One region of the Arthrobacter sp. A5 genome, then DNA from elsewhere that is predicted to be linked to it. Evidence: riboswitches for the same ligand, from Rfam matches in the RefSeq annotation. Region 1 holds a riboswitch; the other holds the start of a gene.

The links. Region 1 has a riboswitch for cyclic di-AMP ahead of ACLLJI_RS02045 (hypothetical protein). Riboswitches for the same ligand answer to the same signal wherever they lie in the genome.
Region 2: another riboswitch for cyclic di-AMP. It lies ahead of ACLLJI_RS03065 (C40 family peptidase); the one in region 1 lies ahead of ACLLJI_RS02045 (hypothetical protein).

What each region holds. Positions count from the first base shown of each region.
Region 1 covers NZ_CP180316.1:407,565-423,434, forward strand. The annotation lists gene ACLLJI_RS01990 (YcnI family copper-binding membrane protein) at 1-475, opposite strand, end outside; gene ACLLJI_RS01995 (hypothetical protein) at 561-1,193, opposite strand; gene ACLLJI_RS02000 (YnfA family protein) at 1,327-1,662, shown strand; gene ACLLJI_RS02005 (hydrolase) at 1,908-2,723, opposite strand; gene ACLLJI_RS02010 (hypothetical protein) at 2,865-3,176, opposite strand; gene ACLLJI_RS02015 (hypothetical protein) at 3,860-4,147, shown strand; gene ACLLJI_RS02020 (type 1 glutamine amidotransferase domain-containing protein) at 4,285-5,064, shown strand; gene ACLLJI_RS02025 (hypothetical protein) at 6,209-6,895, opposite strand; tRNA gene ACLLJI_RS02030 (tRNA-Ser) at 7,077-7,166, opposite strand; gene tadA (tRNA adenosine(34) deaminase TadA) at 7,282-7,794, opposite strand; gene upp (uracil phosphoribosyltransferase) at 7,817-8,452, shown strand; gene ACLLJI_RS02045 (hypothetical protein) at 8,489-9,151, opposite strand; cyclic di-AMP (ydaO/yuaA leader) riboswitch at 9,156-9,339, opposite strand; gene ACLLJI_RS02050 (MarR family winged helix-turn-helix transcriptional regulator) at 9,550-10,053, shown strand; gene ACLLJI_RS02055 (MFS transporter) at 10,050-11,315, shown strand; gene ACLLJI_RS02060 (sensor histidine kinase) at 11,439-12,839, opposite strand; gene ACLLJI_RS02065 (response regulator transcription factor) at 12,950-13,693, opposite strand; gene ACLLJI_RS02070 (winged helix-turn-helix domain-containing protein) at 14,348-15,220, shown strand; gene ACLLJI_RS02075 (SixA phosphatase family protein) at 15,337-15,864, shown strand.
Region 2 covers NZ_CP180316.1:628,752-644,621, reverse strand. The annotation lists gene mobA (molybdenum cofactor guanylyltransferase) at 1-651, opposite strand, end outside; gene ACLLJI_RS03080 (VOC family protein) at 644-1,054, opposite strand; gene ACLLJI_RS03075 (HNH endonuclease) at 1,085-1,585, opposite strand; gene ACLLJI_RS03070 (NlpC/P60 family protein) at 1,912-2,799, opposite strand; gene ACLLJI_RS03065 (C40 family peptidase) at 2,905-3,702, opposite strand; cyclic di-AMP (ydaO/yuaA leader) riboswitch at 3,707-3,891, opposite strand; gene ACLLJI_RS03060 (M23 family metallopeptidase) at 4,028-4,651, opposite strand; cyclic di-AMP (ydaO/yuaA leader) riboswitch at 4,835-5,079, opposite strand; gene ACLLJI_RS03055 (metal-dependent transcriptional regulator) at 5,259-5,954, opposite strand; gene serC (phosphoserine transaminase) at 6,238-7,365, shown strand; gene ACLLJI_RS03045 (DUF3027 domain-containing protein) at 7,468-8,133, opposite strand; gene ACLLJI_RS03040 (cold-shock protein) at 8,133-8,513, opposite strand; gene ACLLJI_RS03035 (hypothetical protein) at 8,692-8,931, shown strand; gene ACLLJI_RS03030 (helicase-associated domain-containing protein) at 9,065-11,665, shown strand; gene ACLLJI_RS03025 (DNA repair helicase XPB) at 11,662-13,308, shown strand; gene ACLLJI_RS03020 (class I SAM-dependent methyltransferase) at 13,396-13,995, shown strand; gene ACLLJI_RS03015 (hypothetical protein) at 14,002-14,271, shown strand; gene ACLLJI_RS03010 (sugar phosphate isomerase/epimerase family protein) at 14,321-15,145, opposite strand; gene ACLLJI_RS03005 (sulfatase-like hydrolase/transferase) at 15,372-15,870, shown strand, end outside.

The DNA of each region.
Region 1 (15,870 bases):
TCGTCTCGCCCGTTTCGCAGTTCTGCAGGGTCGGGAAGTACAGCGTCTTTCCGGCGGTGTCCGGCAGCTGCAGGGAGAGCACTAGGGCGTCCCGCTGATGCGCATCCAACGGTGTCGTGGCGGTGTAAATGACCTGACTGGTGCGCTCGGTGACGGAGCTGCCGTTGGAGAGCTTCTGCGGCGTCGCGAGCTTTTCGGTCGTCTTGCTGATCGTCCAGTTCGGGTTCACCGTGGGCGTGGCGTCGTTGATTTCCTGCGGGAGATTGATGGTGATCTTGTCCGTGGGGGAGCCGTTGCAGCCGTGCCCGATGCTGAACGTCAGCAGGGAATACGACCCGGCGGCGGTGCTGTCCGGGGTGATTTCCACGTGCGCGGAGGCCGCGGCCAGGCCGATGGTCATCAGGCCGACGGTGGCTCCGGCAACGAGGGTGGTTTTCAGTGCGCGGTACTTGGTTTTGTTGGAGCGGTAGTTCATGACGGGGCCTTTCGACGGGCATGCGTGAACGGCATGCCGCAGTTCGGTGGGTAAGGGACACCCCGCCGGATCCGCCGGAAGGGTGCTAAGTGAGCGGGACCGCGGCCGCCGGCGGCCCGCGTCGGCTGTCCGCGCGCAGATTGCGGCGCGGCTGCGGGCGCACCGGCACGTCGGGCGTCAGAACACGGACCAACGGCGCGACGGCGGCGCCGGAGCGGGCGGCCGGCCGCACGAGCGGGCGGAGCCAGCCAGCGAGCAGCCAGAGGGCGTCTTCGCCCTTGGTCAGCACGACGGCGCAGGCGAGCGTGGCGCCGATGTGGGCGAGCGTCATGGCCAAGGCCGCGGTTGGGGCTGCCGGGCCGGCCGCCATGTCGGGCATTGCCGCCGCAACGGGGACCGGGCCGGCGGCCGAGGACACGAGGTGATGGTGCATGGCCGGATCGGTGAAACCGGCCATACCGGGGGCCGACAGCAGATCAAAAGCACCGTGCAGCAGCAGCTGGCTGGCGCCGAGCAGAGTGGCCATCAGGGGCAGCGGAATGCGGAAGCCGGTGGCTGTCACGGATGCGAGCCCGGTCAGCGCCGTGAGCGCCGCCAGGATGAGCGGTGCCGGCAGGCTCCCGCCGGCCAGCGTGTGCGCACCCGCCGCGAGCGACAGTATGGTTACGCCGATGGCTCCGGAGCGCAGCCACCGGAACGGCGCGGAAACGACGGTCATGGCTCTCCTTCGGCTCCCGGCGGGCAACTTCCATCACTTATCCGGCCGGCGGCCGGATACGCAGCCAAGTTTACCTACTATTCGCGACCGCGCCGCGGCGGGATTGCCCGTCCGGTCAGAGGACACTGGACGGGTGACAATTATCAGATCAATCGTCCTTTTCGCGCTCGCCGCCCTGGCCGAAATCGGCGGGGCATGGCTGATCTGGCAGGCCGTCCGGGAAGGTAAAGCCTGGTGGTGGGCCGGGCTGGGCGTGATTGCCCTGGGGCTGTACGGCTTCGTCGCCACGCTCCAGCCCGACGCGAATTTCGGTCGTATTCTCGCCGCCTACGGGGGAGTCTTCGTCGCCGGTTCCCTGTTCTGGGCGATGGCGCTGGACGGATTCCGGCCGGACCGCTGGGACCTGCTCGGCGCGTCCGTCTGCCTGATCGGGGTCGCGGTGATCATGTTCGCGCCGCGCCACGGCTGAAAAGCCGACAGTTGCGGCCGCTAGGTCCCGTCTACGGCGCGATGCTGGCGGCGAAATCTCCTTGGTCCTGACCGCTCCTGTCACGATCTCGGCGGCGATCACCTCAGGAGCCACGCCGTCGTCGGACTTTTCCAGCGACACGTCCTTTCGCCGTCGTCGGACTTTTGCCCATCACCGGTCACCGACCCGTACGCCATTCGCCCATCACCGCCGTCTTCCGCACTCTCTTCAGTCATTGCCCCGAGCTACTCCTCCACCTCCCCGCGGATCCAGCTGATATACCTCTGCAGAGACCAGTCAACAATGGGGCGGGAGCCGGATCCGACGGCACGGAAGGCGCTGTAGATCCGATCGAACGGAAGCGGCATGACGGTATCGAGAATTTTGCGCACGGCACGTTCGGGAAGGGGGATGTTGTTGACGTAGCTGCGCATGACGTTCACCGAAGCACGATCGGCGCCGATGCCGATGGTATCTCCAGTCAGGATAGCGCCCTGTCCGGTGGCGCCGTCCCGCCAATGGACGATGCTGCTGCCGGCAAAATGCCCGCCGCACTGGATCATCCGGACGCCGGGGAGGAGCTCAAGGGCCGTATCCCACAGTTGGATGACCGGGTCCGGGCGTCTGATCCACGTTTTGTCCGCGGCGGCTACGTATACCGGGACGCTTCCGAAGGCGTGGCTCCACTGAATCGAGGAACCGGTCAGATGCGGGTGGCTGGCGGTGATGACGGCGATACCGCCGAGCGTACGGATGGCCGCAATTCCGGCGTCGTCGATGAAGCCAGGCGGCTCCCAGAGCAGGTTCCCGTGTGCGGTGCGCAGGAGCAGACCGCGCTGGCCGATGCCGAATTCGGGGACGCACTCCACCGCGTACAGATCTGGTTCGAGTTCTCGCACAGTTATTTGGTGGCCGGCAGCGGCGAGTTCCTCCCGCGTGGTCCAGCGCTGGCCGCTCGCAGGCACATACTGCCGCTCGTCCGTGCAGATCTCACAGAGTTGGGGCGGGACTGGGGTGCAGGGGTGCTCGATGGCGCACGTGGCGCATGTCCAGATGGTCATTGTTTCTCCTTGCCCGCCGTGTGCTTGGAGCATCCCCATTAGAGATGCTCCAGTTTCCTTTGAGACCGTGTTTACGATTGTGAGATCCGCCGATAAGGATCGAGTAGGTGTCTGCAGAGAAGGACTACCAGCGGACTCACGCTAGCGACCGCCCTCATGCCGGTCTCGTCGAGCCATGGGTCTTCGGTAAATACCCAGACCGATCATCCGGTCTCTCACGTTTAGTCTCTGTGGTTTTCCAAGGTACTCATAAATTCGAGTCAAGAACAGCCATTCGTCGGACTCGTCGCCGAGAGGCTGCTTCATGGTAGCCAGCACCGCCAGGGCCATATTCACGAGGTCGAAAACGCGGTCAGCTCCTATCGCAGCCTCGACGTCATCCTCTTCGATGTTTTCTGCACCGAGGCGAATACGCAGATCGACGGCCTGCGTTGCCCTCATCGGATCCCACATCTCTGCCACCCGCGTGCCCACTAACAGGGGTGTGGGGAGCGTTCTGCTGGGACATAGCGGTGCTCCCTGAGCGGCTGGGTTTCGCGGTGTTCACTTCCTTCCCGGCTTTTGCCGGTGACGGATCCGGTAGGCCCATCACCGTATGTCCTGATCGGAGTCGTAGCGCCGTTAGGGCGCGAGTGGTCGGGACCGCGCAGCCGGGAAGTAAACAATCGGTGCGGTGGTCGCAGAACCCACGGCAGATTGGTCATGGCGCAATAGACTGCCCAATGATGGGCGAGGAGGGCATTCACGCCACCGTCATTCCGGCTCCGGTGACAGAATCGACCGCGACTTGGATCCAAGCCGGGAGCAGTGCCAGAAATTACTCCAGATGCGCTTCATGGGGTTCCTTTTCTGGTGGTAATTAGAGCAGTAGGACGACTCCTTCGCGGCGGAGCACATGACCGTGGAATCCCGTCGATCCGGGCCTCCGCCCCAGAAACGTGGTGCGTTTTCGCGTGTGGTAGTCCCCATGGTGCCTTGACCGGAAACGAAAGTCCTGTCGGCTGTCGGCAGCCCCCACAGTCGAATGGTAAATTGAGCGCGTCAGTATCCGGATCATTCGGGGGTTTAACTGAATATGCGTAGGAAGCGACTGCTGGCACCTCTCACGCGGACCCTCGCGGTTCAGTGTGGCGCCGATGGGATCCGCACCTCCATGCTCCGGCACCGCCCTCAACAACCAGTTTGGTGCCGACGCATGGGAGGAATACCTCAGGATCATCGAGGAATCAGAGCCTCGCATTGAAGCCCTCGGGGTCACCGACTACTACAGCATTGATGACTACGAGACAGTCGTTGATCACAAGCAAGCTGGCCGGCTGCCTGACGTTGGACTCATCTTCCCGAATGTCGAACTTCGGTTGCACGCTAAGCCGACGCCGCGTGGTAACGATGGGTACCTCGGTTCGATGAGCCTGTATGGCTAAACATAAATATCCGACTGCGGCCGAGGAGGCCTCGTACGGGTGATTCGAGGTGCAGACGACTACCACCGTCTCAGACGGGCAGGGAGGGCCCGAATTGGGCTGGGCGTAGGGTGGAAGTTAGACGAAAGGAACACTTCATGAAGAAAATCCTCATGGTACTGACCAGCGTTTCCGAGATCGGCGATACCGGAGAGAAGACCGGCTACAACGTGGCCGAAGCTGCACATCCCTGGAAGGTCTTCAGGGATTCCGGGCATTTCGTCGACTTTGCGTCCATCCAGGGCGGCCAGCCCCCGCGCGACGAGGTGGACTCAGAAGATCCCATCCAGGTCGCCTTCACGGAGGACGAGACCACGCGCGCCGGTCTCTACAACACTGCCCGCGTCGACGTCGTTGATCCCGACCAGTACGACGCCGTCTTCCTCGTGGGCGGCCACGGCACCATGTGGGACTTCCCGGACAGCGAAGGCTTGCAGAATCTGGTGGCCAGCGTCTACAACGCCGGCGGCTTGGTGGGCGCGGTCTGCCACGGACCGGCCGGCCTGCTGAAAGTGGAATTGGAGAACGGGCTTCGCCTCGTCGAGGGCCGGAAGGTGGCCGCCTTCACCAACGACGAGGAGGTTGCCACAGGGAAGGACAAGGTGATCCCGTTCTTTTTGGCAGACCGACTTGAGGAACAGGGCGCCACCCACGTCTCCGCTGATGTCTTTGAGGAGAAAGTCGTGGTTGACGACCGCCTGGTGACCGGCCAGAACCCGGCCTCAGCCGCCGGCGTGGCCAAGGAGATGGAGAAGCTCTTCGCAGAGGTCATCCACCAGGAAAAAGCCGAGGAACAGCACGAGACGGAGGCTCTGCGCGCCGAGAAGGACGCCGAAAAAAACGCAAAGAAGAAGGCAGCGGCAGAAGCGGAGCACTAACACCAACAGCGGACTGAAACTGACGGCCGCCCCGACAACGGGGCGGCCGTCAGTCGGCGTACGTGCGCCGGCAACCACACTGTCCAACGCATCGCCGACCTGCTTCAGGTTCCGCGCTCCACGATCTACGGCCACCTCAACAAATCAAGCATCGGACGACGGCCCACGCTTACTGGGGTCCGGCCAAAACAGCATCTATTATGGCGGCGCACAACCTGGTCATCACCTAGCCCAGAGCCTTGAATTAGCCCAGTCGTGAGGTACGCCTACGTGGCTTACGGGCACGAGTTTCACCGAGGGGTAGCTTGCAAGCACCGCAGACAGGACGCGTGACCGTCCCGACTCAATGCGTGTCGCGCATGTGTTGGATCAGAGTCAGCGGGCCAAATGTTCGAGCCATCTGGCTTGTACGTTCGCTGAAGTCTGCGGCAGACACATGGGCACACCCGGTCGAAATCGGCGAATGGTGGGACCGGCCCGCGATTCCGTTCCATGTCGTGCTTGCTGGAGGACGGGACGTGATTGAGGTAGCCGTTCGCCTTTGGTCGAACGCCGGCTTGATACCGGTGCTCTTCGGGCAGATGTGATTGACGGCTAGAAAATTCGAATCGACCAGGTCCCGGCACACATCGTGCACCGGGCGCGCGCAGCCATCGCGTCATGATTTGGACGATTGGATCCCCTGAACACTCCGCTCGTCGAGATCAGTCAGGTGTGCGTCGATCTCGCCCGCTAGTTTTCGGATTGCGCCCGCGATCATTCCAGAGGAGCAGGGTGCATAGCCGCAAGGAACAAGTTTCCATCGGGGGTTGGCGACAGCATCCATCTCGTCAAAAGGTCGACGAATCGGGTCAGGTGGTTCACGACACGGGCGGCAGCCGCGTCGGGGTCCTGCCCCGTGTAGGCACGTACGGCGTCGTCGACTGTGCTCCGGGCGCCAAGGCTCGCAGCGATGTCCTGAAGCCCGAGATGAACCAGCCCGTTACGGAGTTTTGACTGCCCCAGAACCCACACCGACTCAGGGTCGTCCAGGAATGCCATCATTTCAGCGGATTGAGAGGGCCGGCCACCATCATTTCGCATAATTTCGAGGGCTGTCAGGGACTGGAAGAGGGCGACGAATCGATGCTGGCGAGCGGCGGCTTCACACCACGCACACAGTGATCGGGACACGCTCAGCACCGCGGACGAGGAAGCGCTCTGGACGGTCAGGAGGGCTGCTGCTAGACCTAAAAGGCGGGACGGGTCCGTGCTGATGCAACTCAATGCCGGAGTCATTCAGAAGAGCAGCAGCGACGTTACCGACACCAATGCTAAGTCTCCCTATGGCGGGACCGACGGTTGAAAGGTCGCCGACCTGCTCAGGCGCGAGCCCCGTCAGATAGTGCGCGCTGACAAGGCTCGTGTACGGGCTACCTTCAAGGATGACAACCGACAGGTCGTCGCGGAGAAAATCGAAGAGTCGGCCTCGCCGGTTAGGCGGGAAGAAAGCGCCGTGGTTCGCCCGGAGAAGCTCGTCGAAATGAGTGACGACTTTCTGCAGGTTTCGCTTGGTGTCGGCAAAGAACTTGCCGCTCATTCGAGCGGCCTTCGCAGTGCCAGCGTCCCAGTTTGCCTCCAGGCGCCAGCCAAGGGTCTTTTCGAAGGGGAGCTGCGCCTCGTAGGCAGCCATGGCTCCGTACTGGACAAGGGCGACCTCCGCGGCGGCCGCGGAAGACGGAAGGCCGATCAACGAGGTAGCTATGTAGTGCATGTCGGCCCGTGCGATGTCGAGGGCGATGACCTCAATCGGGTCGAGATCCGTTGCAGCCGTGCGCCTATCCTTTCGCATAACCAGGGGCTCGGCCGCCTCGGTGACCGAGTCGATCGCGGACTGCGCATTGCTCCCGGGGGTACTGAGCGCAGGGCATCGCGAGAATTTCGTTACCGCTGCGTTACTGAGGGGCCAATTTCGGGACAAAGCAAAACCCCCACTTCCCTTTGTTCATAAGGGAGGCAGGGGCCTTGCCGCTTGGCGGTGACGGTGGGATTTGAACCCACGTTAGGCTCTCACCTAAACAACATTTCGAGTGTTGCACCTTCGGCCGCTCGGACACGTCACCAACGCAGTTACTTTACCGGACGGACGGCCTGCTTCCCAAAAGCGCCGCTGTCCAGGGCCGAGTTCGCGCCGGTCGAGGGTCGCAGGCGGGCGGGGAACGGCTCGGGCGCAACAACTTACGGAAGGCGCCGGCCGGCGAAAAAGTCCTGCAGCAGGGCCGCACACTCGCCATCCCGGACGCCGGGGAACACCTCCACCCAGTGATTGAGCCGTCGTTCGCGCAGAATATCGAAAACGGATCCGGCCGCACCGGCTTTCTCGTCCCAGGCCCCGAAGACCACTCGGGGGAGCCTGGCCAGCACAATGGCTCCTGCACACATGGCGCAAGGTTCCAGCGTGACCGCGAGCGTGCAGCCGTCCAGCCGCCACGAGCCCAGCGCCCGCGCCGCCGCGCGGATCGCGACCATCTCAGCGTGCGCCGTCGGATCTTCCAAGGCAACGCGCTCGTTGCAGCCAGCGCCCAGGACCGACCCGTCGGGACCCAGGACGACGGCGCCGATCGGCACGTCCGCGGTGGCTGCGGCCAGCTCTGCCTGTTCCAGCGCCAGACCCATCCATTCGCGGTGCTGAGCACGGTCTCGGCCGCCGCCGGGTGCGGGAGCTGCGGGGAACTTCGCTGTTGGGGTCACGGCTCAATGGTAACTTTTACCTATGCGCGTACTTGTTGCGGACCACCCGCTCGTTGCCCACAAACTCACCGTTCTCCGGGACAAGAACACCACTTCTCCGATTTTCCGGCTGCTGACCGAAGAGCTGGTCACGCTGCTGGCCTACGAGGCAACGCGTGATGTCCGGGTTGAGCCGGTCAACATCGAAACCCCGGTGACGACGACGGTCGGCACCGGGCTGCGCAAGCCCACGCCGCTGGTAGTCCCGATTCTGCGCGCCGGCCTGGGCATGCTGGAGGGGATGACGCGGTTGCTCCCCACTGCGGAGGTCGGCTTTCTGGGAATGGCCCGCAATGAGGAGACGCTGGAGGCGATCACCTACGCCGAGCGTTTGCCGGATGACCTGACCGGGCGCCAGGTCTATGTGCTGGATCCCATGCTGGCAACCGGGGGTACCCTGCGCGAGGCAATCAAGTTCTTGTTTGCCCGGGGCGCGGATGACATCACCTGCATCTGCCTGCTGGCGGCCCCGGAGGGCCTGGCAAAGCTGCGCGAGGAGCTCGAAGGCAGGAACGTCACGATCGTGCTCGCCTCGATTGACGAAAAACTGAACGAGAATTCCTATATCGTGCCAGGTCTAGGCGACGCGGGCGACCGGCTCTACGGCGTGGTGGGCTGACCGCAGCTCCTGAGGGGGCGGGTGGTCGAGGGCCGCTTAGTACCAGTTCATGGCCGTTTCGTGCTGCCAGGCACCGCACGGTGAGCCGTAGCGGTTCTGAATGTAATCGAGTCCCCACTGGATCTGCGTCTGGTAGTTGTTCTTCCAGTCCGCTCCGGTGCTGTCCATTTTCTCGGCGGGAAGCGACTGGGCTATTCCGTAGGCCAGGCTGGACGGGTTTTCCGCGGTTGTCGTCCAGTCGGATTCCTGGGTCCACAGCGGCACCAGGCAGGTCATCTGATCCTGGCCCCAGCCGAAGGAGGCCAGCACACTGGCGGCGTAGGCACGCGCACCGGCCGGATCGTTGACGGCGCCGCCGTTCGCGCCGAGCACCTGGACGCCCGAGGCAGCGCCGCTGACGTTGGGCGTCGCGGCGGGCGCGGCGCTGGATTTCACGTCCGTGCGGGTGAATGCCATTGGTACATTGCCTGGCGCAGAGACGGGTGCATCGGCTGTGGGCGCAACAGTCGCGGATCCGTCGTGGCTCAGGGCCGCATTGGACGCGCCCATCCCCACGAGCAGGAAGCCGGCGACAGCGATGGCGGTCATTCGCTGGCCCACGGGACCTGGCTTCGGGGCCGCTTCCCATAGCTGCCGGACTGCTGACTTTCGACGGGTCGGTGTGACGCGGCGTCGGCCGTGCTGAATGTTTTCGGACATGCTGCAAACCTCTCTCGACGCCTGCGAGGTGAGCTGTCGGGTTCGGATGAGAGCATCCGGCCGTCCGATCTGCGCGGCAAGGAGCGGCACGGACCGGATGGCTTAGCCCCAAGGGCTTCCTGCGGAAGCCCGGATGTGGGTCCCCCGTCTCTGCCGTTTCTCGAACGGAACGTGGGCGGGGGCAGAGCTCGGCGATCCGGCCACGGACACCAGGGAGCAATGATTTGCTGATTTTGGCGCCTCCATCACAATACCGGACTCGCCGCCGAGTGTCACATTTTGATAACGGACAGCTTTTGTGTAATCTGCTGCGCAATCTTTTTGGGGACAGGCCAAGCTCAGGATTTACTTAGCAAGGGTAATGACTTACGGTAACTATGTAGCTTGAAATGCACCTAATGAGCGGGCTGATGACTGTGGCAGCGACCAAGCCGACGACGAAGGCAAGAACCGCACGTGAAAAGGATCCGGACGACGGCTCCGCGCCGGACGCGGGCCCACTGGCGGTGGATCTGCGCATCGCAGTCATGCGCACCTCGCGGCGGCTGCGCACGGAGGCCAGCGGCGAGGCTGTCTCGCCGGGCCAATACTCGGTCCTCGCAGCCATCCATCATGCTCCGATGACCCTGCGTCAGCTCGCCGACTGGGAGCATATTCAGGCGCCGTCGATGACCAGGATTGTCAACGCGCTGGAAATGGCCGGTCTGGTCACGCGCCGCGAACACCCCACGGACGGGCGGCAGGTCCTAGTGAATATCACGGACGCTGGGACGGGTGTGCTGGCGGACGCGCGCAGTCACCGTACCGCGTGGCTTGCCGAGCGACTGGCCGCGATGGAACCCCAGGAGCGCGCAGTGCTCCGCGAGGCCGCCCGAATCCTGCAGGGAATGAGCGCCAGATGAAGGACATGTTCCGGGCCCTGAAGGTCTACAACTACCGGTTATGGGTCGGCGGGGCACTGGTCTCCAATATCGGAACCTGGATGCAGCGGGTCGCCCAGGACTGGCTGGTCCTGACGATCCTGACCAATAATTCCGGCACTGCCGTGGGTATCACTACCGGGCTGCAGTTTCTGCCCATCATTTTCATTGGGCCCTACGCGGGGCTGCTGGGAGACCGCGTGTCCAAGCGCAGGATCCTGCTCTGCACGCAGACGGCGATGGCCATCTGCGCGCTTACGCTGGGTCTGCTGGTCGTGACGAACACGGTCCAGCTGTGGCAGGTTTTCACGCTGGCACTGCTGCTTGGCGTGGCCAGCGCGATCGACGCGCCGTCCCGGCAGGCGTTTGTCTCGGAGGTGGTGGAACAGAGAGACGTTCCCAACGCCGTCGCCCTGAACAGCGCGTCCTTTAACCTGGCACGACTGGCCGGTCCCGGCGTCGCCGGTCTGTTGATCGCGTGGTTCGGCACCGGGACCGCATTCCTGCTCAACGCCGCAAGCTTCATTGCCGTGCTGATCTCGCTGCTGCGGATGCGCACGGAGGAGCTGCATCCATCGGAGCGGGCGCCGCGCGGCAAGGGCCAGATCCGGGAGGGCCTGGGCTACATCCGCCAGCGCCCCGATCTGATGATGATCATGGTGCTGGTCGGCGTGGTCGGGACGTTCGGCATGAACTTCCAGATCACCAATGCGCTGATGGCCACGAGCGTGTTTCACCTTGGCCCGGGGGAGTACGGCCTGCTGGGCTCCGTGATGGCGCTGGGCACGCTGGCCGCTGCCCTGCTGGCCGCCCGCCGGCAGGGCACCCGGATGCGCTACGTGATCGGCGGCGTCCTCGCGTTTGCCTTGTTCGCGGGGATTGCGGCGCTGATGCCCAGCTACTGGCTGTACGCCGTGGCGCTGATACCGGTGGGACTCGCGTCCCTGACGTTCATGAATGCCTGCAATACCAGCATCCAGCTTTCCACCGATTCGGTCATGCGCGGACGGGTGCTGGCGGTGTATATGGTGGTGCTGCAGGGCGGAACTCCGATCGGGGCGCCGCTGATCGGCTGGATCGGAACCGTGTTCGGGGCCCGCTGGTCCGTGGGGATCGGGGCAGTGGTGGCCGTGGTGGCGGGTGCGTGGGCCCTGATCCTGCTCAACCGGCGCAACGACGTCCGGTTGCGGGACCAGATGCACCGCGTCACGCAGTTCAGTTTCCGGCGTCCGCTCCGTAGCTGACGGGCGACGACGGTGGGGCGGCGCCGCGGTTGGCGGCACGGCGGCAGGCGTGCCGCGGTTGACGGTGCCCGCCGCCGTCGTCAGTGCTGCCGCAGCCGTCAGTGCCTGCCGTCGCCGTCGGCTCTATGCGATGACCAGCGCGGCGGGCAGCCGGATGGCGAACGTGGTGCGCCCGGGTCTGCTGGTGAGCTCGATTCGGCCCCCGTGCGCATTGGCAATCGCCTGCACGATGGCCAGCCCCAGACCCGTGGTGCCCGTAGCGCCGGAACGGGCGGAGTCGGCGCGGGCAAAGCGGTCAAAGACCTGCTCCTGGAATTCCTCTGGGATGCCGGGGCCGTTGTCGGTGACGGTCAGTACGATGGAACCATCCGTTGCCCGGTGGACGGCGGTGAAGACCGTGGTGCCGGCGTCCGTGTGCTTGTAGGCATTCGTGAGCAGGTTGATGAGCAGCTGGCGGAGCTGGTTTTCGTCGCCGCGGATGCGCAGCGGCTCACTTGCCACGTCCATCTTCCATAGATGATCCTGGGCAATGACGCGGATGTCGCTGACGCTCTCCACTATCACCTCGGTCAGGTCCAGCTCCTTGAGGTCCAGGGCGCGGCCCTCATTAAACCGGGCCAGCAGCAGCAGGTCCTCTACCAGGGTTCCCATCCGTTTGGACTGGGACTCCACCCGGTCCAAAGAATTCCGGCCGTCCGGGCTCAGCGTCTCGGTCATCCGGAGCAGCTCCGTGTAGCCGCGGATGGCCGTGAGCGGGGTGCGCAGCTCGTGGCTTGCATCGGCGACAAACCGGCGCACCTTTGTTTCGCTTTTCTGCCGGGCCTGCAGGGCGCTGAAGACGTTGTCCAGCATCTTGTTCAGGGCATGCCCGACGTTGCCGACCTCGGTCTCGGGATTTGCCGCCTTGGCCGGCACCCGCACCGCCAGGGCGACCTCCCCGGCGTCCAGCGGCAGCCCTGCCACCCGGGTGGCAACAGCGGAAAGTTCCTCAAGCGGCTCGAGGGTGCGGCGGATGATGAAGGTTCCGGCAAGCCCGAGGGCCAGCAGGCCGCCCAGGGAGATCAGCACAATGGCGAGCACCAGAGATGCCAGGGTGGCGTTGTTGGGCGCCAGCGGAAGGCCGGTCACGATGATGTCCCCGTCCGGCATGGAGGCGGCCACCAGACGGTAGTCGCCGTTGGAGAGGGTCCGGTCCACCGGGGGAGCTTCGGCCGGAATTCCGAGGAGCGTGGCCGCGTCTCCGGCGGTGATTCCGGGCATAGTCTGATCCCTGGACAGCAGGCCGGCGCTTGTCACCGCACCGGCGGAGATACGCGCGTTGAGGGTGCCGATGCCGGTGCCGCGGGCGTTCAGCGGATTCGGATGGTCACCGGCGGATCCCTGCGGGGGTGGGCCGGCGCTGAAGGTCGTGGCCCGGTGTGACGCCTCGGCCAGGGTGTCGTCCAACTGATGGGTCAGAGAAGCCTGGACGGCAGCATAGCTGACCAGACCCACTACGAAACAAATGGCGGTCAGCAGCGCCATCGTGGCGAGCACAAGCTTGGTCCGAAGATGCCAGGATCCTAACCGGGACCAACGCTGTCGGGGGCGGCCCCATCGCCCGGGCCTGTGCAAAATGACGGAAGCGGGCAGGCTCACGGAGCGGCCGGTTTCAGCACATAACCAGCACCCCGCACGGTGTGGATCATGGGCGGACGGTCGGCGTCGATCTTTTTGCGCAGGTAGGAGATATAGAGTTCCACGATGTTGGCCTGGCCACCGAAATCGTAGTTCCAGACCCGGTCAAGAATCTGTGACTTGCTGAGCACCCGGCGAGTGTTTTCCATCAGGTAGCGGAGTAGTTCATACTGCGTCGCCGTGAGCGCGATCAGCGCCCCGCCGCGGATCACCTCCCGAGTGTCCTGGTTCAGGGTCAGATCCCCCACTACCAGCTCGGCGGCGTCCTCTGCCGTCACGCCGGAGCGCTGGACGATGCGGTGCAGCCGGAGCAGGACTTCTTCCATGCTGAACGGTTTGGTGACATAGTCATCGCCGCCGGCGGCCAGCCCGGTGACACGGTCTTCCACGGTATCCTTCGCGGTCAGGAAGAGCGCCGGCACACCGGGTGCAAAGGTGCGGATCTTGCCAAGGAGTTCGACGCCGTCGACCCCGGGAAGCATGACGTCCAGCACCAGCACCTCGGGTCGGAATTCACGCGCGGTTTTGATGGCTTGATTTCCATCGTGGGCCACCACAACGTCCCACCCGGCCATCCGCAGTCCCATCCGCATCAGGTCGGCCAGGCTCGCTTCGTCGTCCACGACGAGAGCGCGGATCGGCGAGCCGTCCTGATGCGTGAGACGGGGGAGATGTTCTGTGAAAGAGCGCGAAGATGCCATGGCTATAACTCTCTGGCAATGGGGTTTGCCGGCGCTGGGCGCCGGCTATGTTTTAGCTGTGAACCCCAGACTAGCCACCCGTGCGCCCGGGTAGCAGTCAGACGGGACTTTCGTCGTCGGCTCTCGATGCAGTTAAACGGCCGAAAACTATGCAGGAGCGGGTCCGTTGCATGGCGGGGCACTGGTGACATTGCCTTCAGCGTCCGGGCCTGGTCACCGATAATGCTCCGGCCTGCTCGGTTCAACGAAGAATCGAATGATTTTCAGGCCTCTCAGCCGGAAACTCAGCCGGTTCTTCGGATAACAGCTGAATAAGCGACAATCTGAACCGCCTGTGACCTTGGACACATTGAGGTTATCCATCTCATTATGCGGACACTTTGGCGCAATGTTACTTGCGTGTTCGCTTTGTTACGTAGCACACTCTGATTGTGAACATCCACTCAATGGCATCTGCAGCCGCAGCGACCCTCCCCGGTGAAACCACTGGAAGGATCATGTGCTGTTGTCGAATGCAGGCCTGACCCGCTACCCCTGAGTTCAGGCATTATCGGCCCATCTGGCCTGCCCCTGATGGGCATTTCACCGGCTTATCGGCCGGGTGAGGAAAAGCATTCGCGCCGCGACGTCGGCCATTCACATTGAGGTAATCCCATGTCAGTAGCTTCCGGATACGTCCACATCTCCGTCCGCAATGCAGGCAAGCCGGCCGCAGTAAATGCCGTCAACAATCCCAACAGTTTCCGCGCTCCGTTCGCCGCGCGGGCCGGCTATCTCGCGGCCGTTCCTCCGCACGGCTTCGGCCATGAGCAGGAAACCCGACCGGCCGGATTCGGCCAGAACCGACCCGCCGCCCACAGTGCCGATGCACCCCTGACAGCTCCCACCCCCGTCATCTCCGGTGTAGAAAGTGCCCGCGCCTCGGCGGCGGACAACGTGGCCCGTGGGTTCGTCGTGTATGTCGGCGTGGATGAGGAAACCGCTGCCGCCGCAGGAACGTCTCTGGCCAAGCTGGCACAGGATATTCGGGCACATGTCCAGTCGCTGGTGCCGCAGGCACAGAGTTATGCCGCCGTGGCGATAGCTCCCGCAGACACTCCCGGCACGGCTCTCGAAGTGGTCCGCTCGACGTTCGGTGATCCGACGGTTCTTGCCCGCCAGCGTCAGGAGGCAGCCCGGCTGCGCACCGTACAGGAATCGCGCCCGTCCGGCGTGCTGATCGATCTGGCACGTCGTGAGGTGCACCTGGACGGCGAGACCTTGAACCTGACGTTCAAGGAATTCGAGCTGCTGAACTATCTTGTCGAGCACGGCACGCGTACGGTTGGCCGCGACGAGCTGCTGGACGGACTGTGGGGCAATGCGGACGAGGTGCCGAACGAGCGGACCATCGACGTCCACATCCGCCGGCTCCGGTCCAAGCTGGGCCGACTGGCGAACACGGTGCGCACGGTCCGTGGTGAGGGCTACCGTTTCTACGAGCATCCCGAAGTCGTGGTGTGGGCCGCGCCGGAGTACTCCATCTGATGGTGCCGCCGCCGGCGAACGGACACCGCGCATCTGATGGTGCCGCCCGCCGACGAACTGGCACTGCGGCGGGTCCGAAACCTGCCACCAGCGAAACCTGTCACTAGACTCAGTGCATGAGTGATCACCACGTGAAGCGGCTGGTTTTGATGCGACATTCGAAAGCCGCGTATCCGCTGGGTGTCGCCGACCACGACCGGCCGCTGGCGCAGCGCGGGCATGCGGATGCCGTGGTGGCGGGCAAATGGCTGGTTGACAATGGCGTCATTCCGGATTTCATCCTCTGTTCCAGCGCCCTCCGGGCCCGGCAAAGCTGTACCTGGGTCTGCCAGCAGCTCGGGGAGAAGGCTCCGACCCCAAAACTTGAGGACCGGCTTTATGCGGCTTCGGCTGCCGAGATGCTGACGGTGATCAATCATCTGCCGGAAACGGTGCGGACGCTGCTGGTCATCAGCCACCTGCCGGGTCTGCAGGACCTTGGGCTGCGGCTGGCCTCCAGGGATTCGGCCGAGGACGCCTACACTAATCTGGCCATGAGCTATCCCACAAGCGCCTTGGCGGTCTTTGAGCATGCTGGATCCTGGGCCGAACTGGACGGCCAGGACGCCCAGGCTGTCAGTTTCGCCGTCCCCCGGGCGGTCTGACTCCAC
Region 2 (15,870 bases), 220 kb from region 1:
CGAGCCGGACGCTCGTGCCAGTTCAACGGCACGAAGGAGCGGCGCCATCCGGTAAACCGCGGCCAACGGCTGATCACGTCCTTGATCTGAAGCCAGCCAGCCCTCCACACCCTGTGGTAGGTGCTCCGCTGCTGCGGTTTCGAGCCGGCGAAGCAACGAGGAGACGACTGTGGAGACGTGGGGCATGTCGCAGGCGAGCACCAAAACGCATTCGCCACCGGCACCCGTATCGGGTGCGGCGCCGGCAGTGGCAGTGCCCGTGGCAGTGCCCGTGAGCAGGGCCAAGCCGGCTGCCATTGCAGCAGCGGGCCCCGAATATGGCGGGTCCTCACGGACCAGCAACACCTCCGGCGCCGGTATGGTCGATGGAACGGAGGCCTCCGGCGAGGATTCGCCGCCGGCTCCCGACGGTCCCAGCAGACTCAGCAGCTGCTGCACCGGACCGACCACGACGATGGAAGGTCGACGGACCTGGCTGCGTTCGCCGGCGTGCAGTGCTCCTCGTGCGGCATCGACAGTACCGGAAAGCAGGCTCACTCCGCCGATCAGCAGCGCCGCTTTCGCGATTCCGCCCAGACGCGATGACCGCCCGCCGGCGAGGATTATCGCCCCGACAATGGCGAACCGGGCTGAACCGGCCAACTCAGGCAAAGCCCAGACGTTCCTCACTACCGCCGTCGTCCGCGCTTTCGGCGGCAGCCGGCTGCATCTCGTGCAGGCCGATCAGGACACCAGCGGGGTCCACAACGTAACAGGCGCCACCAGCCGCACCTTTGTTGAAGCGCGGATACACAATGGCGCCCCCGTTGCTGACAACAGCGGCCATTGCGGCCTCCAGATCGGGAACGGCGATGACAGGCGTGGCGTGCGGATCGCCGTCTTGGGAAGCCATCAGTCCGGTGTCAACGCCGGACGCGCTACCGTGCTCCGTCATCAGATACTCCGGCGTGCCGAAGGGCTGCGGGTCCCAGCCAAAGGTGGCCTGCATAAAGGTACGTGTCGCAGCCATATCGGGACTGTGAATCTCCACAAACGTGACCGGCTGCATCATCATGGCGTCCTAACCTCGGCGTATGGGTACAGCTTACGCCGCCGACTCCTGCCGAAGGAACGGTACCCACTCCGGCACCGGCTTATCCAGCTCCTTGATCTGCCAAAAACCGCTGCGCGGAGGCTGCGGGGTGGTATGCAGTTTCCACCCCATCTGCGCGGGTGTGTGGTCCCCCTTGAGTCCGTTGCAGCGCAGGCAGCACGCCACCAGGTTCTCCCAGCTGTCGATCCCGCCCCTGGACCGGGGTTCGACGTGGTCCACTGTGCTCGCGGTCTTGCCGCAATAGGCGCACCGGTGATCATCGCGGCGCAGCACGCCGCGCCGGGTAACGGGGGCCGGACGGTTATACGGAAGCCGCACATATCGCGTCAGCAGGATCACGGACGGCCTACCCAGAATCCCGCTCGGGCCCACCACGGGGTCGTCGGTTTCGGCGATGACGCTCGCCTTCCCGGTGAGGACAAGGACCAGCGCCCGGCGGAAAGTCACAACTGCCAGGGGCTCATATCCAGCATTCAGAATGAGAGTGCGCATGCACAAGCTTCTTCCGGCAAGTTCCGGGACCGTTGCCGGAGAGCCGGCTGCCCTCCGCGTGCCCGAACCGTGGATCGTCAGGATAAGACTAAACACTCGATGCCCGATTCGCCCAATCCGGTGATGGACTGCCTCAGTCACCAACCAGGCATTGCCGCAGTCACCAACCGGGCGCTGCCACCGTCGTCCGTCCCGGCGCTGGCGGCGCTTAACTCTCGTTCCTGCGTCCTCGCCTAACCCGACGCTGCACGCGTTTAAGCAGCAAAAGGTCCCCGCAATCCGCGGGGACCTTGTGAAAGCTGCTTCAGCCGTTGACGCAGATTATGCTAGTGGCCGATCGCAATGAAGACCGGGCCGGAACCCAGGTACGCGGTGAACAGCTCAGTGTTACCACCGTTGAATCCGCCGTGGATTGCCTGGCCATTGCCGACATAGACGGCGATGTGGGGCACACCGGCGCCTGCGTTGTCGTAGTAGATCAGATCGCCAGGCTGGGCTTCAGCGGCGGAGACCGTACGTCCCAGGGACATGTAGCCGGCCGGCCAGCCGTGGTAGAAGATGCCCGCGGCGGCAAGGGCGTTGCTGGCGAGTGCGGTGCAGTCCTGGTGGACTCCGAGCTGCGAGTAGGCGGCTGCGGCGATAGTGGCGCCGACTCCGCTGGCGGCAGCAGGGGCTGCGGCCGCAGCAGGGGCTGCGGCCGGAGCAGGGGCTGCGGCGGGAGCAGGGGCTGCGGCGGGAGCAGGGGCTGCGGCCGGAGCAGCCACTACAGGGGCAGCCGCTGCAGGGGCAGCCGCTGCAGGGGCAGCCGCTGCAGGGGCAGCGTTGTTCGTGTTCGCGACGGCTTCCTGGACGACCGGTGCGATCTGGTCGGCCTGCGCCTCAACGGGAGCTACCGGCGCAGGCGGCGGGGCCGGGATCGACGTCACAGTCGGCTTGACGAACGACACCGCGGCAGTCGCGTCGGCGGTAATGGCCTGCAGCGCTGCCGCTTTGACGTTAAGGGTCGAGGATGCGTCGGACACCCGCGTCATCGAGGGCTCAGCGGCGTTGGCGGCGATACCGCTAGTCAGGACCAGACCGGATGCGGCTGCAATGACTGCGGCCTGGCGGCCTACGCCGCCCGCATTCGAAGTTACGGCTTTTGCAATAACTGAAATCGATTTGGTCTTTGACACCACGGCGCGGTGCCGTGCAATAGGTGCACGAGAGGTCATGTGGTACTCACTTTCAATGTCTTCAAGCTGAAGGGGCAGCTTCCGGGCAAGGGCCTCGGCGGATTTTTTTCGCGGGCCATCGGCCCGTTTGGAATGTGCTGGCGGTTACGGAAGGGTGTAGAAGACGGAGGTTCCGGTAGCGGTGGCCGGCAGCAGTACTGTGCCGACGCTCGGGTTCAGCGCACTGATGACCATGCCGTTACCCACGTAGATGCCGACGTGGACTCCGCCGTTCTGTACAACCAGATCGCCGGGCTGCGGGTTGGATGTCTGAACCATTCCGCTCCACTGGTTGGTCCGCGGAACGGAAATTCCTGCTTGGGCGTATGCCCACTGCACAAATCCTGAACAGTCCCAGCCCGAGGTGCTGGTGCCGCCCCAGACATAGGGATGTCCGATTCCTGCATAGGCGGCCGCTGCGACGCCCGCATGCCCACTGCCCACGACAGGAGCGGCAACGGCCTCGGTCTTTGCGACGGCTTCGGCTGCGGTGTTCTGAGCAGCAGTCACCTGGTCGGCTGCTTCGGCGAGCGGTGCAACTGCAGCGATCGGTGCTGCTGCGGCGATCGGTGCTGCTGCGGCGATCGGTGCTGCTGCGGCGACTACAGGAGCCGGCGTGGAGCTGACGGCGGGACGGTCGAAGGACACCGCGGCGGTGGCCGGTGCCGTGATCGACAGCGGAGCAACCTGAACGGCTGCGGACGCATCGGTGGTGACGCGACCGGTTTCTGACGCCTGCGCCGGAAGTCCGATGCTTAGGATCAGGCCCGAAGCCGCGGCGATGACCGCTGCCTGCCGGCCCACGGTCCCCGCATTGGAGGATACGGCCTTCGAAATGGCCGAAAGCGGGTTTTTACTGACCGTGGCCACTCTATGGCGACCAAGGGTATTGACTGATGACACGGCTGAAGCCTCTCCCAATGCCTGCGAGGTAAGCTGTCGGATTCGGATGGGAGTCACCCGGCCGCTCCACATTCTGCGGAATTTCTTCCGATGAACGCTTCGCGGCTTCACCCCAAGGACTTCTGACGAAGTCCGTTATTGGTTCCCCCGCCCCTGCCAGACGATTGTTGCGAACGGACCGTGAGCGGTGGCAGAGCTAGGCAATCCACTCATGGGCGCCAACTTCTGTACAACTTGGCGCGAGTAAGACGCTACAACAGATTCAACGCAATGTCACATTCTGGTCACGGTGAGCTGTGGATGGCGCTGTGAAAAAGTGCTGGCGTCAGAGCCAGCCGAGGGGGTCAACAAGGGTGCCGTTGACCACTACCTCGAAGTGCAGATGGCAGCCCGTCGAGGAGCCAGTGGTGCCGCTGAGAGAGATCCGTGCCCCGCGCTCCAGCGTCTGGCCGACGGTCACGCCGATCTGTGAGAGGTGGTTGTACGTGGTCGACAGGCCGTTGCCGTGATCGATCACAATACGGTTTCCGCCGCCGTAGGGATGCCACCCAGCGAAGGTCACGGTGCCGCCGGCCGCACCATGAACGGCACTGCCGCAAGCCACACCGTAGTCTTGGCCGGTATGGACCTCCCCCATCTCTCCGGTCAACGGGTTGATGCGGCTACCGAAGCCCGAGGTCTGCTGTAGGGTATCCAGCGGCGCACTCAGGACACCTTTGGCTGCGGCAGCAGTGACCTCGGCGGCGGACACGGCGAGAGTCTGATGCAGCTTGCCGTCCGCGTCGGGCCGGCTGCTCACCTGGGGACGATCAAATGCCATCGGCACGCCCGGATCCGCCGTAATGACGGCATCTTCGGCCGCTGCACGCCCGGCTGCACCGACGGACAGAGTCGCCGCCGTCGTCGGCATGGTCACGGCCAGTGCCAGGCCGGTCGCCGCCAATGCCATGCCCGCTGTCTGGCTAATCCCGGCGGAAACGGCCCCACGGAACAGCCCCCGCACCGAGGGGTGCCGGCGATTGCTCCGCCGTTCGCGGTGGATGGTGTTGCGTCGGCAGATTGGGGCAGCGGGTGACGCGGGAGCCACAGGAAACCCGCGTCTGCGGCCATGCCGGTGAATCGTGGACAAGGTTGAGCCTCTCTCGTACGCCTGCGGAGTCAGCTGTCGGATTCGAGTCTGGGGAATGATCTGCAGCTCGGCCCGGAGGGCACGGCACGGCCCCGTCGTATCCGAATGGAATGGCCGCCTCAGCCGTCTCATGCCCGGACGGACTTCACCCCAAGGCAGCGTGTCTTCAGCTGCCGTTGAGTGGGTCCCCCGCCCTTGCCATGCGGTTTTTCCTATGTTCCGCTGGCAAGGTTCGGCGACGGAAAGGTAACGCTTTGGTATCAGCGCCAGGTAGCTACTATACGGTAGAAACTTTTCCCCGTAACGGATTCGTTATAATTCCTATGGACAACTCATCCGTCGTCCCACCTTCACTAGGTTTGGTGGTGGCTGCTAGGTGCTACAGTACAGGCGACAAACGCGCGACCGGGTTCCGCGCAGAGCGTAATCAGCTCACGGAGACAAACACATGGGCAGCAACCTCGGGCGGAAGCTCCAATGCGCCGTCGATATCGGGCACCCGCACGGAGATGTAGTCGCCCACCAGGGCCAGCGAAATCCGCGCGCCCGGGCGCAATCCGCCCTCGTCGAGCTGGGTCAGCAATTCCGGATCCACTTGAATCCGCTCGGACAGCCGGCAGATCTCCACCCTTGACGATGCGGTGTACAGCGGCATGGCGTCCAACAGATTGATGACCCCGTCGGTGAAAGCCTTCGACGAGCGTCCGCCCAAAGCCTCAAGGCCCGGAATGGGGTTACCGTAGGGCGACTCCTCCGGATGGCCCAGCAGCTCGTAGATCCGTTTCTCCACCCGCTCGCTCATGACGTGTTCCCAGCGGCAGGCCTCGTCGTGGACGTAAGCCCAATCCAATCCGATCACGTCGGAGAGCAGCCGCTCCGCCAAGCGGTGCTTGCGCATCACCAGGGTTGCCTTATGCCGGCCCGTCTCGGTCAGCTCCAGATGCCGGTCCCCGGAAACGACCACCAGGCCGTCGCGCTCCATCCGGCCGATGGTCTGCGAGACAGTAGGCCCCGAGTGGTGCAGGCGCTCGGCAATCCGAGCCCGCAGCGCCACGATGTTTTCCTCTTGCAGCTCCAGGATGGTTCTCAAATACATTTCTGTCGTGTCGATCAAGTCGGACAAGTCAACACCTTCCTGGCGCTTCGATAGGAAACCTGCGCGCACGATTTTCATGATGCGGGCCAGCAACGGAACCTGCGACTTTTTCGTGCCGGCCCTTGCACTCTCTGCTCTAGGTTAGCTTGCTTGTCAGATGGCGGAAAATTATTCCACTGAAGCCGCCGGACCACAGCGAGGCTGAACTTTACGTCGTGCGACACGGACCGGTTAACGCTGAGGTGCCACGCCACGGCAGAATTATGACCAACCAATAACGCCCCGCCGTTCAATCCTCTTGGAGCTACCCGTGAGCCAATCCACTGCCCTGACCATCCCGGCACCGCTGCTGCCCCTGGACGGACGCTTTGGCGCCGGACCTTCGAAGGTACGGCCGGAGCAAGTGGCGGCGCTGGCTGGCGCCGGGCACAACCTGCTGGGCACATCACACCGTCAGGCGCCGGTGAAAAACCTGGTTGGCGAAGTACGCGCCGGGCTGAGCCGGTTCTTCAGGGCACCGGACGGGTACGAGGTGATCCTCGGCGTCGGCGGGTCCACGGCGTTCTGGGACATTGCCGCCTTCGGCCTGGTGGAGCGGAAGGCCCAGCACCTGAGCTTCGGCGAGTTCGGTTCCAAATTCGCCGGGGCCACCAACAAGGCTCCTTTCCTGGACGCCTCTTCCATTATCACGTCCGGGCCCGGTACCCGGCCGGCGGCCCAAGCCGAGGCCGGCGTGGACGTTTATGCCTGGCCGCAGAATGAGACCTCCACCGGCGTGGCCGCGCCGGTGCAGCGCGTTTCCGGGGCCGACGAGGGCGCTCTGATGGTCATTGACGCCACGTCGGCGGCCGGCGGCCTCGACGTCGACATCGCCCAGGCCGATGTGTACTACTTTGCGCCGCAGAAGAATTTTGCGTCCGACGGCGGCCTGTGGCTTGGTCTGTTCTCTCCGGCCGCGCTGGAGCGCGCAGCAAAGATCCAAGCCGGCGGCCGCTGGATTCCGGACTTCCTGAACCTGCAGACAGCGGTCGATAACTCCCGATTGAACCAGACGTACAACACCCCGGCGCTGTCCACGCTGGTGACACTCAATGAGCAGATCAAGTGGCTCAACGCCAGTGGCGGCCTGGACTTCGCGTCCGCCCGCACTGCCGACTCGGCCGGCCGCCTGTACGCCTGGGCCGAGCAGTCCCCGGTCGCCACCCCCTACGTGAGCGACCCGGCTGACCGTTCCAACGTCATCGTCACCATCGACTTTGATGATTCCGTGGACGCGGCGGCGGTGGCCAAAATCCTACGCTCCAACGGAATTGTCGACGTCGAGCCGTACCGCAAGCTCGGCCGCAATCAGCTCCGGGTGGCCACGTTCGTCGCGATCGAGCCCGACGACGTGACCGCGCTGACCAAGTGCATCGACTACGTCATCGGGAACCTCTAGCCCCAGTCACCGAATCGACAACGCAGTTGAGGCGCATGTTTTGGCGAAACATGCGCCTCAACTGCGTCCCGGATGAAGGGGTCAATCGATAAATGTAACGGGTCAGTTGTGGGTGTCTGCCTCGGCGTCGGCAGCATCCTGCCCCAGTGCCTCTTCCTGTTCCAGCAGCGCCGTGGCCAACGCGGCTGCGTTCTCGGGCAGACCGTTCTCGGGCGCACCGGACGTCTCCGGCAGGAGGAGGCCAGCCAGCTCTGCCGCCTCCTCGTCATCCCCCGGCCGGACCCGGTCCGCCCACGGCACCCAGTCCGGCGCGAGCACCGAGTTTTCTGATGGCAGCAGCCCCACCTCATTAACCGTCGCGGTTTTGGACCGGGACACCCGCGCCAGCACGGCAAACCACTGCCAGCCCACGTACCCGCTCATCCTGCACTCAAAAAGGTGCGTTGCGACGCGCTCGCCCTCGCTGCGGACTCCGAGGTGCGCGCCGATCTGCCGTTCGTCAGCGATCCCCAGCACGCCCTGTCTGGCAACGTCGACGGCGGCCGCCAGCACGGCGTCGGGCTTCCCGGTGCGCCACAGCGGCACGCCGGGCCGGCCCTTCGGCCGCTTTCCCGCACCGGGCTGGGCGGGCACCGTGGACCCGGCGGGCACGGCGGGCACCGTGGATCCGGCGGGCACCGTGGATCCGGCGGGCACCGTGGATCCGGCGGGCACCGTGGATCCGGTGGACCCGGCGGGCACCGCTGCGGGAGTTAAGGAATCGGCCATCACGCGTCGAAGTTTTCGGCGACCTTGCGCAGCGCAGCCGCAATCCTGCCGGCGTCGCCGTCCGGGTATTTGCCGTTGGTCAGACCCCCGACGGATTTCTCCAGCATGCTCACCAGATCCTGCACAATCGGCGCCAGTTCCATGGGCGGCATCCGCTTGGCCTTCGCGACCGACGGCGCCTTGTCGAGAATCCGCGCGGCCATCGCCTGGGCACCCTTGCGCCCGTCGGCGACCCCGAATTCCATCCGCATGCCCACCTTGACCTCGGAAACACCGTCCGGCAGCGCATTGGCGTGCAGGAACACTTCCTTGCCGTCATCGGTGGTCAGGAAGCCGAAGCCCTTTTCGTTGTCATACCACTTGACTTTCCCGGTTGGCACTTCGTTTACCTCGTTCATCGTCTTGCTCGGGTCCCCCGCGGCTGCACGTAAACCTCAAAGGAAAGCCTCCAATTGGGCGCGACGGCGTTGGGCGTGTTGGTCTGCTCCCTCTAGGTTAGCGTGTCGTCCCCGGCGCCGCGGCTTTGCCGCCAAGGTGTCCGCTGTTAGCGTTAACGGCATGACTGAGAACGGCCGTGCCATGCCTGACTCCGGCCGCAGCGGGCTGGTCTTCAATGTAGCTGCTGCGGTACTCGCCGTTGTCTGTGTGGCGTCGCTGGCGAGCGTACTGCTGGTCAAGGTCGCCGGCGGTAGGCCCTGGAGCGCGTTGGACTGGATCGCCATGATTGGGTTGCCGCTGGCATTCGTCCTGATGGGGATCGGCGTGTTGCGCGCCATCGCCCGCCGCCGTCGGCTCTGACCGGCCTGCCCAAAGGGCGACTGCCACGGCCCGTTGGACTGCGGAAAATCGCCCCTTTCGGGCGCGGCTGCGGCCCGCTATCAGGGACACCGTCACGTGTTCAGATTAGGCTGCCCACGGTACCGTTAGAGCGATGTCCTCTATTCGGATTTTGACGGCGGAACTGGCGGCGCGAAGTGACAATGCTTTGCGCATGCTCTTCGATGCACGCCCGGACCTGATCTCCCCGGCCGTTCCCGATTTTGCCGCCCTCGCGGCCCGAGCCTGCGCCAGAGTCAGTGTCGCCCGGGCCCTGGACAAGCTCAATCAGCCGCAGAGCCAGGTGCTCGAGGTGCTGCATCTGACCACCAACGAGGATTTGGGACTCAGCGCCACGGCATCGATGCTCAAGCCGTTGATGGCCGGCAGCACGGTGTCAACCCTCGACGCCATCCTCAGAGACCTGCACGCCCGGGCCTTGCTGTACCGTGATCCGGCCCAGTCCGGACAGCCAGTCAAATCGCGGGCATACCTGCCGGTCAGCAGTCTCAAGGACGTCATCGGCCTGCACCCGGCGGGACTGGGCCGGAGATACGTGGAGCTGGTCCGCACCCAACCGTCGGTCGGGGTGCGGCTGCTGCAGACCCTGAAGGCGCTGCAGCAGTCCGGAGCGGGGGTGAAGGATGCTTCAACGCCGATGGAAGCGGCACTGGCGATGCATGCCTGGGTTGACACCCCGGGGACGCTGGAGCGGCTGCTGTCCGGCGCCCCGGAGAATACGCAGGGCATGTTGGACCGGTTCAGCGCCGGTGCCATGGGCGCCATCCCCAACGCTCAGCGGATAGCCGGCCCCGGGATCAACGACGCCTCGCCGGTGGATTGGCTGCTGGCGCGCGGGCTGCTGGTTCCGCTGGACAACGAGCACGTGGAGTTGCCCTCCGACGTGGCGATGGTGCTTCGCGGCCGCGTCATTGTCCGCGATTTCAGCGTGGCACCCCCGGCACCGCAATTAAGAGCCACCAGCTCCTCGCTGGTGAGCAATGCCGCGCTGGGATCCATTGCCGAGGTGCTGCGGCTGGAGACCGAGCTGCTGGCGCAGGTCCAGAACACGCCACTGGCAACGCTGCGCGCCGGGGGCGTCGGCGTGCGTGAGGTCCGTCGGCTGGCCGACGCGTTGCGCATCGATACGGAAATGACGACACTGCTGCTGGAGCTGGCCGCGCTGGCCTCTTTGCTGGTACTGGACGTGGATACGTCCCGCTGGCGTGTGGCGCAGACGCATTGGCAGCAACTGCCCCGGGAGCAGCAATGGCTCTGGCTTGCCACGTCCTGGCTCAAGGCGGACCGGGCGCCCGCCCTGGTAGGTCAGCCATCCTCCCGGGACGGCTCGGGCGGCGGCAACACTTCCGGCAACGCTTCCGGTTCGGCAGGATCCGGCACCGGCTCCAAGACCGCGGGGACGGGGCTCATCAACGCACTGGGGGCGGAGGCATATCGGCCCGATGCACCCGTGTTGAGGAAGCAAACACTCGCCATCATGCTCGAGCTCAGCGACGAAGCGGCTGCGGCAAGCACGGATGCGGGTGACACGGGCACATCACCGTCAGCCGCGAGTGCGCCGGGCATGGTGCCCGTGCTCGACGGCGCCGCCATCCTGGCGCGCTTCCAGTGGCGGCAGCCGCGGCTGGCACGGCGGCTCCCGCGCCTGCTGCCGGGGTTTCTGCACGAAGCCGAGCTGCTCGGGCTGACGGGATCCGGCTCGCTCACCGTGATGGGCTCCGCCGTCGCCTCCGGTAAGCCCGAGGAGGCACTCGCCGCGCTGCACGCGGCGCTGCCACGACCGCTGGCCCATGTGCTGCTGCAGGCCGATCTGACCGCCGTCGCACCCGGTTACTTGTCCCCCGAACTGACTGCAGAACTGAACCTGCTCGCGGCGGCGGAGGGCCAGGGTCCGGCCACCATCTTCCGGTTCAGCGCCGCGTCCCTCCGGCGCGCCCTGGATGCCGGGCAGGACGCCGAGGGGATCCTCGATTTTCTGGCCCGGCACTCGGCGACGGATATTCCGCAGCCGCTGCGCTACCTTGTGGAGGATACCGCCGCGCGCCATGGCCGGCTCCGCGTCGGAACCGCCTTCAGCTATCTGCAGAGTGAGGATGAGATGATGCTCCAGGAGCTGCTGCAGATCCCGGTGCTCAAGCATTTGGGGCTGGTGGCGCTGGCCCCCACGGTGTTGACCGCCAAGTCCGGTGCACGCGAGGTCGCCGCGGCGCTGCGTGAGCTGGGGATGGCGCCGGCCGTCCTGGAGTCCGACGGCGGCGGCCCGGTGAAGGTGCCTCAGTCCGGTCCAGCGGTGGTCCAGCCGGGCAGGACCTCCGCGCGGGAGCCGGCCGAAGAAGATATTGCCGCCCAGCTCTCCGCGCTGCGGAGCAAACCGTCGTGGGTTCCGGCCGGCCCGGAGACGGGGCCGCAATTGGGTCTCGAGACCCTGCGCCAGGCCATCAGGCTGAAGAAGTCCGTCAATATCTCGATTGTGGACAGCAACGGCAATCATGATCAGCAGGTGCTGGTACCGCTGTCGGTCAGCGGCGGCCGGGTCCGCGTCTATGACCCAGGCCGCGAGATTGAGCGGGTGGTTTCCATCCACCGCGTGATGGACGTGGAGCTGGCCGAACCAGGGGCGCCGACCGGCGATCGGACCGACGCGCTGGCTGCCACCGAAGTCGCGCTAACTGACACCGAAGCGAGGGATAGATGACCGACGGCCCGCTGATCGTCCAGAGTGACAAAACCATCCTGCTGGAGGTGGATCATCCCCAGGCCACCGAGGCCCGGCACGCGATTGCCGCGTTTGCCGAGCTGGAACGGGCCCCCGAGCATATGCACAGCTACCGGCTCACGCCGCTTGGGCTGTGGAACGCCCGCGCCGCCGGGCTGGACGCGGAGCAGGTCCTTGACACGTTGCTCAAGTACTCGCGGTTCCCGGTGCCGCACGCGCTGCTGATCGACGTCGCGGAAACCATGTCCCGGTACGGCCGGCTCCGGCTGGAAAAGGATCCCGTGCACGGACTGGTCCTGCGCACGGACGACTACCCGGTGATGGAGGAAGTGATCCGGGCCAAGAAGATCGAGCCGCTGCTGGGCCCGCGCATTGACCCGATGACCGTCGTCGTGCACGCCTCCGCGCGCGGCGCGCTCAAGCAGCTGCTGCTGAAAATCGGCTGGCCCGCAGAGGACCTCGCCGGCTATGTCGACGGCACGCCGCATCCTGTGGCGCTGCTGGAGGAGGGCTGGAAACTGCGTCCGTACCAGCAACTCGCGGTGGAGAATTTCTGGGCCGGCGGTTCCGGCGTCGTCGTGCTCCCCTGCGGCGCGGGCAAAACGCTGGTCGGCGCCGCCGCGATGGCCGTCAGCCAGACCACCACGTTGATCCTGGTCACCAACACCGTCTCCGCCAGGCAATGGAAGGACGAGCTGCTCAAGCGCACCACGTTGACGGAGTCCGAGATTGGTGAATACTCCGGTGCCGTCAAGGAGGTCCGGCCGGTCACCATTGCCACCTATCAGGTCCTGACCATGCGGCGCGGCGGGCTGTATCCGCATCTGGAGCTGTTGGATGCCAATAACTGGGGTCTGATCATCTACGACGAGGTGCACCTGTTGCCCGCGCCGATCTTCCGGATGACGGCGGATCTGCAGGCACGACGACGGCTCGGGCTAACAGCGACGCTGGTCCGGGAGGATGGCCGGGAAGGCGAGGTTTTCTCGTTGATTGGGCCTAAACGCTACGACGCCCCATGGAAGGACATCGAGGCGCAAGGCTACATCGCGCCGGCGGACTGCGTGGAGGTCCGGGTGGATCTGCCGCGTGACGAACGGATGGCCTACGCCATGGCCGACGATGCGGACAAATACCGGCTCTGCGCCACCAGCGAGACCAAGACCGCTGTGGTGGAGCGGCTGGTCAAGTCCCATCAGGGTGAGCAGCTGCTGGTGATCGGGCAGTACATCGATCAACTCGATGAAATTGCCCAACACCTTGATGCCCCCGTCATCAAGGGCGAGACAAGTGTTAAGGAACGGCAGCGGCTCTTCGGCGAGTTTCGGAACGGGATCATCCATACCTTGGTGGTCTCCAAGGTGGCGAATTTTTCCATCGACCTGCCGGAGGCGTCCGTAGCAATTCAGGTCTCCGGCTCCTTCGGCTCCCGGCAAGAGGAGGCGCAGCGGCTTGGTCGGCTGCTTCGGCCCAAGGCGGACGGGCGGTCAGCGCGGTTCTACACCCTGGTGGCACGTGACACCCTGGATCAGGACTTTGCGGCCAAGCGCCAGCGCTTCCTGGCGGAGCAGGGCTATGCCTACCGGATTCTGGATGCGAAGGACATCGCCACGACCGGATAGGGCTGCGTGTTGACGTGGCACGCAGCCCGGCACAATCGAGCGTATGATCGGCTCAATATTTCAGTTGTTCAGCGTGCAGTTTTCGGCATGAAGTTGTTCAGCGTGAAGAACGGGCTCGGGGGCAGGGAGATCATCGTGGATACGGAAGCCAATGTGGTCAGGCACTACTCGCGCGGGGATCTTCAGGAGCGGCTACTCGAGGCCGTGCAGGCCGAGGGCCGCGACCCGGACCACCTGCACCAGGAGGACCTCGCCGGCGCGGATGAGTTCCACATCGGCGGCATCAAAGCCACCGAGGACCTTGCAAGCAGCGCCGGCATCCACAGCGGTTCCCGCGTGCTGGACGTGGGCAGCGGCATCGGCGGCACGGCCCGGCATTTCGCCCATCGCTTCGGGGTAACGGTCCATGGCGTCGATCTGACCCCGGAATTCGTCCAGGTTGCCCGGTCGCTGACCGAGCTGACCGGGCTAAGCGGGCAGGTTACCTTCAGCCAGGGCAGCGCGCTGGCGCTGCCGTTTGGCGACGACGAGTTTGACGTCCCCACCATGCTGCATGTCGGGATGAACATCGACGATAAAGCTGCGCTGTTCGCTGAGGTATTCCGAGTCCTCAAGCCCGGTGGCGTCTTCGCCGTCTACGACGTGATGCGGATGAGCGACGACGAACCCACCTTCCCGCTGCCATAGTCCACGGTGCCGGCAGACTCCTTCGTCGGGACACCGTTGGAATACTCCGAGGGGATGGAAGCGGCCGGCTTTGCGGTCGACTCGGAGCGGAACCGCCGCGATTTTGGCATCGCTTTCATGGAGCGCGGACAGGCGCGGACGGCGGAAAAGGGTCCGTCGCCGCTCGGCCCGCTGCTGGTCCTGGGCCCCGATGGGCCGCCGCGGATGGCCAATCTGCTCGCAGCGTTCCGGGCCGGCGTCCTAGCCCCGGTGGAGATCTTCGCCCGCAAACCATAATCGATTGGGCAGCCCAGCCCGTTGAGTCTTGTGGCTTTGATTCCGCGATCTAGTCCGCTGCCAGTACCTGCTGCAGGGCTGCGAGGGCTTCCGGAAGGTCAGGCAGCTCCGGGTGCCAGGCCTTCTCCCATTCCAGCGAGAACCACGGATCGTCCTTGCCCTGCGCAGCGCTCAGCGCTGTGGCCAGCCGCGCCATTTCCCGCAGCGGCACGTCGCCCTCGCCCGGCAGTCGGAGGGTGACGTCCGTCGGCGCGGAGCCTATTTGCCCGTCCTTGAACTGGCTGTAGGCATAGTATGGGGCCACATGCCGCGCCGTCTCCCGCGGGGTCTCGCCGTAACGCCAGGGGTGCAGCACGTCCCAGATGATGCCCACGCCGGACGGGCCCGGTTCCGCGTCGGCCGCAACTGCGGCCAAAACCGCGCCCGGGTCATCCACCAGCGCCAAAATGCGCGCGACATCCGCTCCCCGTGGATGCGAATCGTGCGTTTCCAGCAGCAGCCGGACTCCCAGATGCCCGGCCTCGCCCAGCACCGCCGACAGCCGCCGGGCACCTGCCGCGTCGAACTCTGACATATCAGCCGTCGTCAAGGGATCTACGCCTGCCCCGGGGAAAACCCGCATCCCCCGCGCTCCTAAATCGGCAGCAAGCTGCAGGTTCGCACGCAGGCCGGCCAGCACCTCGTGGTCCGGTCCCGGCGCGCAGATCTTGACGTAGCTCGCCAGGGCCAGCACCTCAACCCCGGCATCCTCAAGTGCCTGCCGAAGCTCCACGCGCCCGGCTGCGGTCAGCCCCAAAGGTGTGATGCCGCCGTCGTCCACCCGTAGTTCGAGCCCACGGGCCCCAAACCGCCGTGCCCACTGGATCAATTGCATTACGGAAGCGTCAGGCGCACCCAAAGTGGAAAATGCCAACCGCATGTAACTCCTTCCGGTCTTTGCCTCAGGCGCAAACCGCCCCACAGCCACGGTTCCAGTCTTACCGAGGGTGGACTCGTGCGCTACTTCTTAAATTCTCTCCCGACGGCGTGATATGCCTGTATCGTCGGAACGGATCATTCCGTGCGCCGGCTACCCATTTCGCCCACTTGATGAAGGACCCATGGTCAGCAATCAATCTGCCGCGTCAGAGCGCGTCCGTCCAAACATTCTCTTTGTCCTCAGCGACGATCAGGGCCCGTGGGCGTTGGGCTGTGCCGGTAACGACGAGATCCAGACACCTGTCCTGGACGGGCTCGCCGCGCGCGGGACCCGGCTGGAAAACTTCTTCTGCGTATCCCCGGTCTGCTCGCCGGCACGTGCCAGCCTGATGACAGGCCAAATCCCCTCGCGGCACGGAGTCCACGACTATTTGACCGGCGTCGAGGTCGGTGCCAACGCGCCGGACTATCTGGCGGGGCAGCCGTTGTTCACCGATGTGCTGGCCGAGGGCGGCTATCAGTTGGGGCTCTCCGGCAAGTGGCATCTGGGCGCCAATGACGCATCCCGGCGAGGTTTTGTGCATTGGTACGGGTTAGAGGGCGGTGGAAGCCCGTACCGGCAAGCGACGATGTACCGTGACGGCAGCCGGGAGACGGTGACCGATTACCTCACTGACGTCA